Linked DNA regions of Telluria mixta. The protein of the gene in region 2 interacts with the protein of the main gene of each other region in a pairwise test. Links are inferred from orthologs where the notes say so. Each region holds a gene or a part of one and is shown on either strand. Other genes may lie near its edges.

Region 1 (4,133 bases), 3.4 Mb from region 2 along the record:
CCCGGTCGACGCAAGCAACCATGGTCCGTGGCACAGGGTCGCGATCGGTTTGCCCTGGTGGTCGAACTCGCGCACCCAGTCGCGCGCCATGGCGGACTGGCGCAGCAAATCCGGGTTGATGAAGCCTCCGGGAATCAGGAGCCCGTCGTAATCGCTGACCCTCGCCTCTTCGATCGTCCTGTCGACGTCGACCCGCCTGGCCGGCTTGTTCAGGTTGACGCCACGGATGGTGCCGCCGTGCAGCGAGACGATGTCGACCTGCGCCCCTGCCGCCTTCAGCGCGGTGACCGGCACACTCAGTTCGACCTGTTCGAAGCCATCCGTCGCCAGCACGGCAATACGCTGTCCAGCCAGTTTCTTACGTCCATTCATCATGCCCTCCCTTGTGAGTTAACTTGGCAGATCGCAGTGAGGACATACAGTACCGTGAATGCAAATGCCCCGACGTTCGATAACCGGCGAGCATTATTTTGGCTCGGCGAGCTGCCAAGCTGACTCGAACGGCTGAGAGCGGCCAAAATCGACATAAAAGTTTTACTGTAGCGATTGCTGATGCGTGCCGGCAACCGGCGCGACAACACCGAGTCGCCGTTCGTCGCCGTGCCGAGTCTTCGATGGAATGCGAACGGGTCGATATCGGTCCTTCGGGTAGACTGCCCTTGGCCACGTGAATCAAGCGGTTGCGCCGCAATGCGTGGCGGTCCGGTGAAGTCATGTCTGTTTAACCACAGGAGATAGGTCATGGTCAAACTCGCGTTATTCGTTCGTCTGGAAGCCAAGCCGGGTAAGGAGAAAGACGTAGAGAACTTTCTGTTAAGTGGTCTTTCCCTCGTTCAAGCAGAACCCGCTACCACAGCCTGGTTCGGCATCCGCCTGGGGCCGTCAACCTTTGGCATCTTTGACGCGTTTCCGGATGAGGCTGGAAGGCAGGCTCATCTTTCCGGCGCGGTCGCAGCCGCGCTCATGGAAAAAGCGGGTGAGCTATTTGCCCAGCCGCCGTCCATCGAAAAGGTTGACGTTCTTGCGGCAAAGCTGCCGGGCTGAGCAAGTCCAACAAGGCGCTGAACGGCCGCATGGGTGCGCAATCGCGCGGCCGGTGTAAAGCAAAAAAAAGCGAGCCCGCAGGCTCGCTTTCTGTCCAACGACGAAGCGGTTTAACGCTTGTCGATGGTCGGCACGTCGCGGCGCGGCGAGCCAACGAACAGCTGGCGCGGACGGCCGATCTTCTGTTCCGGATCGGCGATCATCTCGTTCCACTGGGCGATCCAGCCGATGGTACGGGCCATCGCGAAGATACCGGTGAACAGCGAGACCGGGATGCCCAGGGCCGACTGCACGATGCCCGAGTAGAAGTCGACGTTCGGGTACAGCTTGCGCGACACGAAGTATTCGTCGTTCAGGGCGATCTTTTCCAGTTCCATCGCCAGCTTGAACAGCGGGTCGTCCTGCAGGCCCAGTTCGTTCAGCACTTCGTGGCAGGTTTCACGCATCAGCTTGGCGCGCGGGTCGAAGTTCTTGTACACGCGGTGACCGAAGCCCATCAGCTTCACGCCCGAGTTCTTGTCCTTGACCTTCTCGATGAAGCCAGGGATGTTCTCGACGCTGCCGATTTCCTTCAGCATGTTCAGTGCGGCTTCGTTCGCGCCGCCGTGTGCCGGGCCCCACAGGCAGGCGATACCGGCTGCGATACACGCGAACGGGTTGGCGCCCGACGAACCGGCCAGACGGACGGTCGAGGTCGACGCGTTCTGCTCGTGGTCGGCGTGCAGGATCAGGATGCGGTCCAGGGCGCGGACGAGGACGTCGTTGACCTTGTACTCTTCGCACGGGTTACCGAACATCATGCGCATGAAGTTTGCGCTGTACGACAGGTCGTTGCGCGGGTACACGAACGGCTGGCCGATCGAGTACTTGTATGCCATGGCGACCAGGGTCGGCAGCTTGGCGATCAGGCGGATGGCCGAGATCTCGCGCTGCTTGGCATCGTTGATGTCCAGCGAGTCGTGGTAGAACGACGCCAGCGCGCCGACGGTACCGACCAGCACCGACATCGGGTGCGCGTCGCGACGGAAGCCGCGGAAGAAGAATTGCATCTGCTCGTGGACCATCGTGTGCTTGGTCACGGTGCTGACGAATTTTTCCTTTTCTGCGGCGTTCGGCAGTTCGCCGTTCAGCAGCAGGTAGCAGGTCTCCAGGAAGTCGCAGTTGACGGCCAGCTGCTCGATCGGGTAGCCGCGGTACAGCAGCTCGCCCTTGTCGCCATCGATGTAGGTGATGGCCGACTGGCAGGCGGCGGTCGACATGAAGCCAGGGTCATAGGTGAACTTGCCGGTCTGGCCGTACAGCTTGCGGATGTCGACGACGTCCGGGCCGATCGTGCCTTTGTAGATCGGCATGTCTACCGATGGGCTGCCGTCCGAGAACGACAGGGTGGCTTTGGTATCAGAGATGTTCATGGCACTTCCTTCTTTGGGAGGTGAGTCTACAAGACAAAATAAAACGAAATCTTCCGGTTTCGCTCAGGCTTGCCGCAGCCGCGCCACCAGGGCGCGGACATGCGGGAGGTCGACCTCGCCTTCGGGCTCGGCGCGCCCCAGCAGCAGGTCCATCAGCGGGTTATCCGCCAGGTCCAGCAGACGGGTCAGCGCATCGACTTCCTCGTCCGTCAAGGTTTCTTCATGCGCATCCAGGAAGCGCGTGAGGATCAGGTCGTTCTCGAGCAGGCCACGGCGGGCGCGCCAGCGCAGGCGGGCACGGTTGGCGGGGTCGGATTGATGCGTATTCACACTAGAGTCCGTTGTTGGGTCAACACTATACTCCGGCTGCCGGTAGCCGGCAGTACGGTAGTTTTACTGTTACGTATCGATGAGCCGGGATTAGATCGCGCGGCGTACCAGCAATTCCTTGATCTTGCCGATGGCCTTGTTCGGGTTCAAACCCTTCGGGCACACGTCCGTGCAATTCATGATCGAGTGGCAGCGGAACAGGCGGTACGGGTCTTCCAGGTTGTCCAGGCGCTCGTTGGTCGCCTCGTCGCGCGAGTCGGCGATGAAGCGGTACGCCTGCAGCAGCCCGGCCGGGCCCACGAACTTGTCCGGGTTCCACCAGAACGACGGGCACGACGTCGAGCAGCACGCGCACAGGATGCACTCGTACACGCCGTCCAGCTCTTCGCGCTCTTCCGGCGACTGCAGACGCTCCTTTTCAGGCGGGATCGACTCGTTGATCAGGTACGGCTTGATCGAGTGGTACTGCTTGAAGAAGTTGGTCATGTCCACGATCAGGTCGCGGATGACCGGCAGGCCCGGCAGCGGACGCAGCACGATCGGCTGCGTCAGCTCGTTCAGGTTCGTCGTGCAGGCCAGGCCGTTCTTGCCGTTGATGTTCATCGCGTCCGAACCGCACACGCCTTCGCGGCACGAGCGGCGCAGCGCCAGCGAGTCGTCGACGTCGGACTTGATGCGCTGCAGGACGTCCAGCAGCATCTTGTCGGTGTCTTTCAGCTGGACGGTGACGTCCTGCATATAGGGCTTCGAATCCTTGTCCGGATCGTAGCGGTAAATCTTCAGTTGGACTGTGCGTGCCATTGTTTGGTACCTAAATTAGAACGTGCGGGGCTTCGGTTTGAACGTGTCGACGGTGAGCGGCTTGGTCACGACCGGCTTGTAGTCGAGACGGTTGCCTTCCGAGTAGAACAGGGTGTGCTTCATCCAGTTCACGTCGTCGCGCTGCTCGTAGTCGCTGTGGGCGTGGGCGCCGCGCGATTCCTTGCGCGCCGCGGCCGACACGACGGTCGCCTTGGCCACTTCGATCAGGTTGTCCAGTTCGATCGCTTCGATGCGCGCCGTGTTGAACACCTTCGACTTGTCCTTGAACGAGACGTGCTTGCGGCGCTCGTCCAGGGCCATGATTTCCTTGACGCCTTCGTCCATCAGCGCCTGCGTGCGGAACACGCCGCAGTGCTTCTGCATCGTGGCGCGGATGTCGTTCGCGACGTCCTGCACCTTCTCGCCGCCGGTCGAGGTCTCCAGGCGGTTCAGGCGGCCCAGCGCGTAGTCGGCGAAATCCTTCGGCAGCGCGCGGTTGCCCTGCTCTTTCAGATTCTGCGCAACGATGTGGTTGCCGGCCGCGCG
Region 2 (4,203 bases):
CGGTCAATCCCGCCAAGGCGCGCGGCAAGTGGGAGCTGAACAACCGCAACCACCGCAAGCTGATGGTCGTCGACGGCAAGGTCGCGTTCACGGGCGGCATCAACATCAGCAGCACGTATGCGAACAGCTCGCTGTTCCGCTCGCGCCAGAAGCCGGGCCAGGTCGACGGCGACAAGGTCGGCTGGCGCGATACCCACGTCAAGATCGAAGGCCCGGCCGTCGCGCCGCTGCAGTGGTCGTTCGTGAACCTGTGGGTGCAGCAGGAAGGCGGCGAGCTGCCGCAGGCCGAATATTTTCCGACGCTGACGCCGGCCGGCGACAAGATCATCCGCGTGCTCGCGTCCGACCCGGACCACGAGTCGGACATCTACAAGGCCCTCGTCATCGCGATTAGCGAGGCGAAGAAATCGATCCACATCACGTCGGCCTATTTCGTGCCCGACCAGCAGATCGTCGACGCGCTCATCGCCGCGGCGAAACGCGGCGTGGACGTGCGGCTCGTGCTGCCGGGCGTGTCGGACCACAGCCTGATCCGCTACGCCGGCCAGGGCTTCTACGACCAGTTGCTGGCCGGTGGCGTGCGTATCTTCGAGCTGCAGATCGCCGTGCTGCACGCAAAGACGGCAGTGATCGACGGCGTCTGGTCGACGATCGGCTCGGCCAACATCGACCGGCGCAGCTTCATCCACAACTACGAGTTGAACGTGGTCGTCATCGACCCCGCGTTCGGCGCGGCGATGGAGAGCGCGTTCAACGAGGATCTGCGCGACTCGAAGGAGGTCACGCTGGAGCGGTGGCGGCACCGGCCGTGGTCCGACCGGATCAAGGAGTGGATGGCGCGGCTTGGGGAGTACTGGATCTGACGAACACCGTCGTTCCCGCAAAGGCGGGAACCCATACTGAGTTTCCGAAGTCGGACTCGAGTCCCACCTCGACGCTTCCGAAGTACGGAATTCTGCAGCTCAGCATGGTTCCCCGCTTTCGCGGGGACGACGCAGAGCGTCAGATCCCGGCCGCCATCATCCCATCCGGCACTTCCGTCCAGACGTTTCCGCTGCGCATGAACTTCTCCGTGTTCAGCACCTGGAACTGGTTGTGCACGCTGTCCCAGCCATAGCGGTCGACCTCGATGCGCTGGGGCTCGATGCGGATCACGTTGAACGAATTCACTTCGCCCCGCCCGCGCGTGGACGTCGCCGTGCCGGCCTGCACGACGAGCGCGGCGTATTCGCTGATCTTGTAGCGCGCCTGCGTGTTGCCCGCGTGGCTCATGTGCAGGTGGCCCGCCATCAACAGGTCGATGCCCAGTTCGGCGAACACGTCCATCGCCATGTTCGCGCGGTCGACGAGGTCGTCCTCTTCCGCCCCTTTCGGCAGGTCGAACGGGTGGTGCGTGACGACGACGCGCGTAACCTCCTTCGGCAGCCCGGACAGGGTCGCGCGGATCTTTTCCACTTGCTCCTTGTTGACGCGTCCGTCCTTGAACGTGAGCGAGCGAGCCGTGTTCACGCCCAGCACGGCGATCTCGTCGTCGATGTAGACGGGGTCGAGGTCGTTTGTGATGTAGCGCTTGTAGCGGTCGAGCGGCAGCAGGAAGCGGCGGAACACGTTGTACAGCGAAATGTCGTGGTTGCCCGGCACGATGATCTGCGGGCCCGGCAACGTGTCGAGCCAGGCCTTCGCTTCCTCGAACTGCTCGCTCTTGGCGCGCTGGGTCAGGTCGCCGGAGACGACGACGACGTTGGGCGCCAGCTTGTGGACCAGTTCGCGCAGCGGGTCGAGCAGCATGGCGTCGACACGGCCGAAGTGCAGGTCGGACAGGTGGACGAGTGTGCGCATGGGGTTCCCCTTTCCGTTATGGTTGATTGACGTCATTCTCTACCGGCGGCACGAGTACCGTCAGTGCGCCAGGCCGCATCCGGTAGCGTAACGGCGGGTGCATCTCCGTCACTTCGCCATCGGTCGCCACGAGCAGGTGGTGGCGGTGCGTGTCGATGTCGAACGCCGGCGCCGTCAGCACGTCGAAGTCGCGCTCCTGCCCGAGGCGGCCGACCAGCGCATCGAACGCGAAGCGCAGCAGGCCCAGGCGCGTCGGATGCTGCGCCACGTACAGGCTCAGCACGCCTTCGTCGAGGCGCGCCCGCTCGCCGATCGCCAGGCCCTGCATCGTGTAGGCATTGTTGCCGATAAAGACGAACGGCGTACGCCGCGCGAGCCGCTCGCCGTTGACGGTGAGGCGCATCGACAGGAACGGATAGCGCCGCAGCGCCGCGAGCGCGGCCCAGGCGGCGGCCGGCCATTTGCCGCGGCCGAGGCGGCGCTGCTGCTTTTCGCGGTCGCGCACGATGTCCGGGTACAGGCCGAGGCTGCTATTGTTCAAGAAGATGCGGCCGTTCACCTCGCCCACGTCGACGTTCACGGGCCTTCCCGTCGCGAGGTTGCGCACGGCCGCGCCGAGGTCGAGCGGAATGCCGAGGTCCTTGGCGAAGTGATTGAGCGTGCCCAGCGGCAGTACGCCGAACGGCACGCCGCTGTCGACCATCACGGACGCCACGGCATTGATCGTGCCGTCGCCGCCGCCGGCTACGACAAGGCGTGCGCCCTGCGCCAGCGCGCTCCTGGCTGCGCTGATCATCCGGTCGCCGCCGTCTGCCCGCACGAGCTCCGCGTCCAGGCCTGCGTCGGTTAGTTGCGTTTGCAGCGCATCGCACGCGGCTTCGTCGTGCCCGGTACCGGCGCCCGCGTTGACGATCACGGTCACGGGCTTCACTGCAGGTCCTCCGCCGCATCCGCACGATGGGCACGCTCGCTCCACGACGTTTCGCCGCGCGCCAGACGGCGCCGGTGCAGGGTCGACACGGCCGTGATGCAGATCGCGAGCCAGGCGGCGCCCTCCGCCGCCGCGGCCAGCACGTCGGACAGGTAATGCACGCCCAGGTACATGCGCGACAGCGCGACGAGCATCACCATCAGGACGGCGCCGAGCAGGACGAGCGCGCGCGCACGCCACGTCCGCACCCGGCGCACGAGGTAGCACGCCAGCAGGCCGTAGAACACGGTGGCCGCCGCCGTGTGGCCGCTGGGGAAGCTGTACGTCATCAGGCTCAGCAGCGGATCGTCGAAGCTGGGGCGGGTGCGCCGGAACACGTGCTTCAACGCGACGTTCAGCAGCATGCCGCCCGGCACCGCGACGAGGCAGACGATCAGCCAGTAATGCGCATGGCGGCGCCAGAACCACAGCGCCAGCAGCGCGGCCATGATGCTCGATCCGACGACGCCGTTCCAGTGCGTGACGACCAGCATGGCCCGCGTGAAGCCTTGTGTGGCGCGGTCGTGGAACCAGTGCGCGAGCTGGACGTCGACGAGCGTGATCGTGTCGCCGGTGACGACGTCCTCGGCGATCTCCCCGAAGATCCAGGCCGCCAGCACCAGCAGTGCGAGGCCGACGGTGAGGTGCAGGCCCATCTGCCCTTCGGGCGACAGGCGGGCGGCGACGAAGCGCCGCAGGCGTGACGGAACGGTATTCAGCATACCGCTCCAGATGGGGCGTATTGGCGAAAAAGCCACACAAATATGCAACAACTGGTTTTTTGTACAGTACCTGTAGATTTATACAGTAGTTGTGCTATTCTGTACCTACTCGAGCAAGACAACTTGCCAACGCTAACGTAACCTAACTCGATAAAGGGATCGTCATGTCCACTCTGAACAGCTCCTTCGGCCTTGAATATGCTCCGACGCCTTTCCTCGTGCGCCTCGGTCGCCGCGAGATCCTTGTGACGCGCGACTTCCGCAAACGCTTCTACCCGGTCAACCCGATCATCGAGTGCGATACCGGCGTCGAGCCGGGCCACGTGGAAGTGCTGCTGCTGCGCCGTTGGCTGCTCATCCTGTCCAAAGCGCATTAAATTCATAAGCTTCATCGTTTTCATTCGTTTTCTTTCGCTGAGCAGGCACCTACCCTACGGTGTTGCCTACAGACACTCAACCGAAAGAAAACGATGTTCAATAAAAAGGTCGCCTCCGCTCTTGTCTCTGTTTTCGTCGCGGTCGCTTCGCTGGGTACTTCCATCGCACAGGCGGCGGACATTACCCTGCTGAACGTGTCCTACGACCCGACGCGCGAGCTGTACCAGGACCTCAATGCCGCGTTCGCGCGCCAGTACAAGGTCAAGACGGGCGACAACGTAACGGTCAAGCAGT

The links. Proteins that work in one complex are often made in the same cells at the same time.
Region 1: the proteins of P0M04_RS32235 (region 2) and gltA interact in binary tests that used the Escherichia coli proteins (3 or more experiments, as listed by UniProt). The link is inferred for Telluria mixta from one-to-one orthologs.

What each region holds. Positions count from the first base shown.
Region 1 is NZ_CP119520.1:3,872,581-3,876,713, reverse strand. What follows is about bases 306-3,225. They hold gltA (citrate synthase), read right to left. Parts: upstream 2,457-3,225; coding sequence 1,155-2,456; downstream 306-1,154. Other genes in these bases: P0M04_RS17175 (succinate dehydrogenase iron-sulfur subunit), read right to left, coding at 2,877-3,225; P0M04_RS17180 (FAD assembly factor SdhE), read right to left, coding at 2,520-2,786; P0M04_RS17190 (putative quinol monooxygenase), read left to right, coding at 742-1,044; P0M04_RS17195 (type 1 glutamine amidotransferase domain-containing protein), read right to left, coding at 306-372. In the rest of the region: more of P0M04_RS17195, read right to left, coding at 1-305; more of P0M04_RS17175, read right to left, coding at 3,226-3,587; sdhA (succinate dehydrogenase flavoprotein subunit), read right to left, coding at 3,603-4,133.
Region 2 is NZ_CP119520.1:7,322,351-7,326,553, forward strand. The notes cover bases 814-3,803. They hold P0M04_RS32235 (diacylglycerol/lipid kinase family protein), read right to left. Parts: upstream 2,771-3,803; coding sequence 1,856-2,770; downstream 814-1,855. Other genes in these bases: cls (cardiolipin synthase), read left to right, coding at 814-863; P0M04_RS32230 (metallophosphoesterase family protein), read right to left, coding at 1,003-1,839; P0M04_RS32240 (phosphatase PAP2 family protein), read right to left, coding at 2,767-3,531; P0M04_RS32245 (hypothetical protein), read left to right, coding at 3,696-3,803. Also shown: more of cls, read left to right, coding at 1-813; more of P0M04_RS32245, read left to right, coding at 3,804-3,908; P0M04_RS32250 (sulfate ABC transporter substrate-binding protein), read left to right, coding at 4,002-4,203. UniProt on the Escherichia coli protein: In vitro phosphorylates phosphatidylglycerol but not diacylglycerol; the in vivo substrate is unknown.